DNA from 3 places in the Nonomuraea sp. NPDC050536 genome. Region 1 is predicted to be linked to each of the others. Evidence: predicted binding sites of a transcription regulator. Region 1 holds the regulator's gene; each other region holds the start of a gene.
What was found. The regulator HrcA, encoded in region 1, represses chaperone genes, less so after heat shock. The targets are predictions, from matches to a motif close to TTGGCACTCTCNNNNNGAGAGTGCCAA.
Positions count from the first base shown of each region.

Region 2: groES (co-chaperone GroES) is a predicted target of HrcA. The motif match lies at 1,476-1,502, and genes of this name have one in related genera.
Region 3: groL (chaperonin GroEL) is a predicted target of HrcA. The motif match lies at 948-974, and genes of this name have one in related genera.

Region 1 is NZ_JBITHD010000011.1:283,517-285,781, forward strand. It holds gene dnaJ (molecular chaperone DnaJ) at 1-624, opposite strand, end outside; gene hrcA (heat-inducible transcriptional repressor HrcA) at 636-1,649, opposite strand; gene ACIBHX_RS29535 (hypothetical protein) at 1,796-2,265, shown strand, end outside.
Region 2 is NZ_JBITHD010000002.1:586,654-588,918, forward strand. It holds gene groL (chaperonin GroEL) at 1-1,001, opposite strand, end outside; gene groES (co-chaperone GroES) at 1,075-1,389, opposite strand; gene ACIBHX_RS09685 (NAD-dependent epimerase/dehydratase family protein) at 1,552-2,265, opposite strand, start outside.
Region 3 is NZ_JBITHD010000018.1:161,092-163,356, reverse strand. It holds gene thrC (threonine synthase) at 1-51, shown strand, start outside; gene ACIBHX_RS39110 (MoaD/ThiS family protein) at 67-342, shown strand; gene ACIBHX_RS39105 (cold-shock protein) at 579-779, shown strand; gene groL (chaperonin GroEL) at 1,085-2,265, shown strand, end outside.

The sequences.
Region 1 (2,265 bases):
GCCGTCGCCGGAGCACTCCTGGCAGGGGTGGCGGATGATCGTGCCGAAGCCGCCACACTGCGGGCAGGGGCGGGAGGTCATGACCTGGCCCAGGAACGAGCGCGTCACCTGGGAGATCTCGCCCCGGCCGTTGCACATGTCGCAGGTGTCGGGGTGGGTGCCGGGCGCGGTGCCCGCGCCGTGGCACACCTCACACAGCACGGCGGTGTCGACGACCAGCTCGCGGGTGGTGCCGAACGCCGTCTCGCGCAGGTCGAGCTCGACCCGGATGGTGGCGTTGCGGCCCCGCCTGGCACGGGAGCGCGGGCCTCGGGCGCCGCCTGCCGTACCGAAGAAGGCGTCCATGATGTCGCTGAACGGGAAGCCCGCGCCGAAGCCACCGGCCCCGGCTCCGGCGCCCGCGCTCTGGAAGGGGTCGGCGCCCAGGTCGTACATCTGGCGCTTGTTGGGGTCGGACAGCACCTCGTAGGCCTGCGTGATCTCCTTGAAACGCTCCTGCGTCTCGGGATCGGGGTTCACGTCGGGGTGCAGCTCGCGGGCCAGCCGGCGGTACGCCTTCTTGATCTCGTCCTGACTGGCGTCACGGCGCACCCCGAGGGTGGCGTAGTAGTCGCTGTTTGCCACTTATCGACCTCTTATGATGCAGCCAGGATCTGGCTGACGTAGCGTGCCACCGCGCGCACGGCGCCCATCGTCACGGGATAGTCCATCCTGGTCGGCCCCAGCACGCCGAGCCGGGCCAACTGGTTGTTGCCAGAACCGTATCCGGTCGCGACGACGGATGTGCCGCGCAGGTAGGGGTTCTCTGACCCGATGCGCACGGTGAGTTCGGACGGGATGTCGGAGGAAGTCTCGCCGAGCAGCCGCATGAGCACGACCTGCTCTTCCAACGCCTCGAGCACGTCGCGCAGCCCGGTGGCGAAGTCGGCCCCGGCGAGGTTGGCCGCGCCGGCGAAGACGATCTTCTCGTCGTGCCGCTCGACCAGGGTCTCGAGCAGCACCGACAGGATCGTGGCCACCGCGGGCCTGTCCTCGACGGGGAGTCGCTCGGGTAGGTCGGCCACCAGGTCGGGGACGTTGCTCAGGCCGCAGCCGTCGAGGCAGGCGTTCAGCACCGCCCGCAGGTGGGCGATGCGGGTGTCCTCGACGACTTCGGGCAGCTCGATGACGCGCTGCTCCACGCGGCCGGTGTTGGTGATGAGCACGAGCATCACCCGGCGCTCGTGCAGCGGCACCAGCTCGACGTGGCGCACGGTCGAACGGGTCAGCGTCGGGTACTGCACGACCGCGACCTGACGGGTCAGCTGGGCCAGCAGCCGCACGGTGCGGGTGACCACGTCGTCCAGGTCGACGGCGCCCGCCAGGAACGTCTCGATCGCCCGCCGCTCGGCGCCGGAAAGGGGTTTGACCTGCGAGAGCCTGTCGACGAACAGCCGGTAGCCCTTGTCGGTCGGAACCCGGCCGGCGCTGGTGTGCGGCTGGGCGATGTAGCCCTCCTCCTCCAGCGCGGCCATGTCGTTCCTGACCGTCGCCGGGGAGACCTTGAGGTTGTGGCGCTCCGCCAGCGCCTTGGAGCCCACCGGTTCGTTGGTGGACACGTAGTCCTCGACAATGGCTCGGAGCACCGCTAGTTTCCGATCGTCGAGCACGTGCTCACCTCCTGCCTCCATCTTTCAGGAAACGCCAGATTTGGCACTCTGTGTTCCCGAGTGCCAAGTGTACGGCTCCGGCCCTCACGGTGCGATAACAGAGCGCTGCTGGCGTACTGCAAGTCCTGGGGCTCACACTGGCCGACATGACCGACGATTCGCAGCCGCCGCAGTACGGTCCCCCGCCGGGACAGGGTCCGTACTATGGCCAGCAGCCTCCTCCACCGCCGCCGCCCCAGTATGGCGGCCAGCCGTACCAGATGCCCCCTCCGTACGGTTATCAGCAGTTCGCCAGGCCGGTCGATCCCAAGCAGGTCAGGCCGCGGCTGTGGTGGATCGCGGTCGGCTGGCTGGTGGCGGTGGTGTGCGTCGCCGTGGGCATCGGTGTGTTCGCTTCGGGCATAGTCAGCACGGTGGCGAACGCGGCGCCGACCAAGGTCTTCGCCGCCGACGAGCAGGCGACGGTGACGGTCGATCCGGCCGACAGCCCCGCCCTCTACGTCACCCGGGGTGAGCTGGTCCACTACCAGTGCCAGATCTCCGACGGCGCCCGCCTGGCCAACACGCCGATCAACCAGACGGTCGGCCTGAACGGCAGGTCCTGGGAGATGATCCT
Region 2 (2,265 bases), on a different contig from region 1:
GCGCCGTCGACGACGGTCGTGGCGTCCTTGGTGATCACGATGCGGCGGGCCTGGCCCAGCACCTCGAGACCGACGTTCTCCAGCTTGAGGCCGACCTCCTCGGCGACGACCTGGCCGCCGGTGAGAATGGCCATGTCCTGCAGCATCGCCTTGCGGCGGTCGCCGAAGCCGGGCGCCTTGACCGCGACCGAGGTGAACGTGCCGCGGATCTTGTTGGTGACGAGTACGGCCAGCGCCTCGCCCTCCACGTCCTCGGCCACCACGAGCAGCGGCTTCTTGGTCTGCGCGACCTGCTCCAGCAGCGGCAGGAAGTCCGCGATGGAGGAGATCTTGCCCTGGGTGAGCAGCACATAGGCGTCCTCGAGGACCGCCTCCATGCGCTCGGGGTCGGTCACCATGTAGGCCGACAGGTAGCCCTTGTCGAACTGGAGGCCCTCGGTGAACTCGAGCTCCATGCCCATGGCGTTGGATTCTTCGACGGTGAGGACACCGTCCTTGCCGACCTTGTCGAACGCCTCGGCGATCAGGTCACCGATCTTGGCGTCCTGCGCGGAGATCGTCGCGACGTTCGCGATCTCCTTCTTGTCCTCGACCGGGCGTGCAACCGCGAGCAGCTTGTCGCTGACCGCCTTGGCGGCCTTGTCGATGCCGCGCTTGAGCGACAGCGGCGAGGCGCCGGCCGCCACGTTGCGCAGGCCCTCGCGGACCATCGCCTGGGCCAGGACCGTCGCGGTGGTGGTGCCGTCGCCCGCGATGTCGTTGGTCTTGGTGGCTACTTCCTTGGCGAGCTGAGCGCCGAGGTTCTCGTAGCGGTCTTCCAGCTCGATCTCACGAGCGATGGTGACACCGTCGTTCGTGATCGTCGGAGCACCGAACTTCTTGTCGATGACGACGTTGCGGCCACGCGGGCCGAGGGTTACCTTGACGGCGTCCGCGAGGGCGTTCACGCCGCGCTCGAGCGCGCGGCGGGCGTCCTCGTCGAACTCCAGGATCTTCGCCATTGGTTTGAAAGTCCTCTCCTAGCGTCGAAAGCCCCGGCGCCCTATAGAGCGTCCGGGGCCCGACACATCCGGCTTACTTCTCGATGATCGCGAGAACATCGCGAGCGGAGAGCACCAGGTACTCCTCGCCGCCGTACTTGACCTCGGTGCCGCCGTACTTGCTGTAGAGGACGATGTCGCCCTCGGCGACGTCGAGCGGAATCCGCTTCTCGCCCTCGTCGTCCCAGTTGCCCGGGCCCACCGCGAGGACCTTGCCCTCCTGCGGCTTCTCCTTGGCGGTGTCAGGGATGACCAGGCCGGAAGCGGTCGTCTGCTCAGCCTCAAGCGGCTGAACCACGATGCGGTCGCCGAGCGGCTTAACGGGAACCTTGGTGGCGGTCGTCACGATCGGACCTCCCCTTCAGATTTGAATGATCTAGAAGAGGCGACCAGCGGGGCCTGCCGTCGCGGGTGTCAGACCTGCCTCGTCGCACGTTGGCACTCTCAAGGGGAGAGTGCCAACAGGAAACATATGCAAGAGGGGCTTGACAGTCAACACGAACGCGTCCGCTCAGAGCGATCCTTGGTACGAGCCTTCCACCAGGTCGGCCACGATGCCGGGCCTGCTGGGGTTCCAGCCGAGCGCGGCGCGGGTGCGGTCGGATCCGACACGCTGGCTCAGCGCGAGCGCCTCCGCGAACCCCTGGCCGAGCAGCTGAGCGGCCTCTTCCAGCGGCCACGGGTGCGCGCTCCTGGCCACGCCGGCCGACTCGGCAGCCGCCTGCGCGACCTCGGTGAGCGGCACGCCCTCCTCGGTGATCCCGTGGTAGAGCGCGCCCTTCTCGCCTTTCTCGACGACCGCCACGATCAGCTCGGCCAGGTCGTCGACGTGGACGAACGCCCAGGTGGGCACCGTGCCGTCCGAGACGTACACGCCCTGGCCGCGCTCGGCCGCCTGGCCGCGCAGCAGCGCGGCGATGCCGGCGCCGCGCCCGTGCACCACACCGGGCCGCACCACGGTGCCGCCGGCGTCGCGGACCAGGCGCTCCACCTTGGGCCGGTAGCCGACCAGCGGGATCGGGTCGGTCGGGCTCTCCTCGTGGCCGCCGTCGACCGGACCGAGCACCCAGACGCCGCTCACGTAGACCAGCGGCTTGACCGTCAGCTTCCCGATGGCCTCGAGGTCGACGGCCTCGTCGCCGGTCAGCTGCGCGGCGTGCACCACGGCGTCGATGTCAGGGGTCACCTCGATCGTGGCCGGGTCGGACAGATCGCCGTTGCGCAC
Region 3 (2,265 bases), on a different contig from region 1:
CAGCCGACGGCCGTGATCCGGCCCTCTCTCGACGCGTTCCGCGCGATCTGAAAGGAAGTTTTGGAAATGAGCGTGTCAGTGCGGATTCCCACCATTCTGCGCACCTACACCGGGGGTAACGCAGAAGTCAGTGGCGAAGGTGCAACTCTGCGTGAGGTGCTCGCGAAGCTCGACTCGGACTATCCGGGGATCGGCCCGCGGATTCTGGATGAATCGGGCAAGATTCGTCGTTTTGTCAACGTTTACATCGGCGAAGAGGACGTCCGATTCGCCGAGGGGCTCGACACCGCAGCCCCGGAGGGAGCACAGATCTCCATCATCCCGGCGGTCGCCGGCGGCTGACCCGCTGGACGAGAAGGCGCCCCTTGTGGGCGCCTTCCACATTTCTGGACAATTCAAGATTGAACAACTCAGCCCTGGATGAAATGCGGAGTTTTCCGATTGACTCTGTTGCCATACACCGTGCCACAGGTATGGTCGAGGGCGATCGTCTGGCTTGATTTCGCATAAGTCATGGCGATTGCGGGTCTCGCGAGAGGAATGGGCGAGATCTGTGAGCCCAGTAAGAGGAGTCGGAAGTGGCGCAGGGCACCGTCAAGTGGTTCAACGCGGACAAGGGCTATGGCTTCATCGCTGTTGACGGTGGTAAAGATGTATTCGTCCATTACTCAGCGATCATGATGGACGGATACCGCTCTCTCGAACAGGGCCAGCGTGTCGAGTTCGAGATCACGCAGGGACAGAAGGGGCCGCAGGCGGAGGGTGTCCGCGCGGTCTGACGTCATTGCACCGGCAGATCGCACGGCAGCGCAGTCCGTGCGACCTGCCACCCGTCTTACCGTTCGACCTGGGGTGCGGCGGGTCCTGAGGGGGACCCGCCGTGCCGTATGACCTGGGCAGGAGTGGCTGTCGCTTGCACTCGACGGGGTAGAGTGCTAAACAGTTCGTTGGCACTCTCTGATGCAGAGTGCCAGCACTGGATCGAGACGATGGGGTCTGCCGAACGGAGTTGCGGACCCATATGCCGTCGCGGGCGTCGGCTCGGTCCTTGAGAAGCCACCCTGCATCTGGGAGGTCTAGCCTTATGGCAGCCAAGATGATCGCGTTTGACGAGGACGCCCGGCGCGGTCTCGAGCGCGGTATGAACCAGCTCGCCGACGCCGTCAAGGTGACCCTGGGTCCCAAGGGCCGCAACGTCGTGCTGGAGAAGAAGTGGGGCGCTCCCACGATCACCAACGACGGTGTCTCCATCGCCAAGGAGATCGAGCTCGAGGACCCGTGGGAGAAGATCGGCGCTGAGCTGGTCAAGGAAGTCGCCAAGAAGACGGACGACGTCGCGGGTGACGGCACCACCACAGCCACCGTGCTCGCCCAGGCGCTGGTCCGCGAGGGCCTCCGCAACGTCGCCGCCGGCGCCAACCCGATGGCCCTGAAGAAGGGCATCGAGGCCGCCGTCGAGCGCGTCAGCGAGGAGCTGTCCAAGCTCGCGAAGGACGTGGAGACCAAGGAGCAGATCGCCTCCACCGCCTCCATCTCCGCCGCCGACCCCGAGATCGGCTCGCTCATCGCCGAGGCGATGGACAAGGTCGGCAAGGAAGGCGTCATCACCGTCGAGGAGAGCAACACCTTCGGCCTCGAGCTCGAGCTCACCGAGGGCATGCGCTTCGACAAGGGCATGACGTCGATGTACTTCGTCACCGACTCCGACCGTATGGAGGCGGTGCTCGAGGACCCGTACATCCTGATCGTCAACTCGAAGATCTCGGCCAACAAGGACCTGCTGCCCCTGCTCGACAAGGTCGTGCAGTCCGGCAAGCCGCTCCTGATCATCGCCGAGGACGTCGACGGCGAGGCCCTGGCCACTCTGGTCGTCAACAAGATCCGTGGCCTGTTCCGCTCCGTCGCGGTCAAGGCTCCGGGCTTCGGTGACCGCCGCAAGGCCATGCTGGGCGACATCGCGATCCTGGCCGGCGGTCAGGTCATCGCCGAGGAGGTCGGTCTCAAGCTCGAGAACGCCACCCTCGACCTGCTCGGCCGCGCCCGCAAGGTCGTCGTGACCAAGGACGAGACCACGATCGTCGACGGCGCCGGTGACGCCGACGCGATCGCCGGCCGGGTCAACGAGATCCGCGCCGAGATCGAGCGCACCGACTCCGACTACGACCGCGAGAAGCTCCAGGAGCGCCTGGCCAAGCTCGCCGGTGGTGTGGCCGTCATCAAGGCCGGCGCCGCCACGGAGGTCGAGCTCAAGGAGCGCAAGCACCG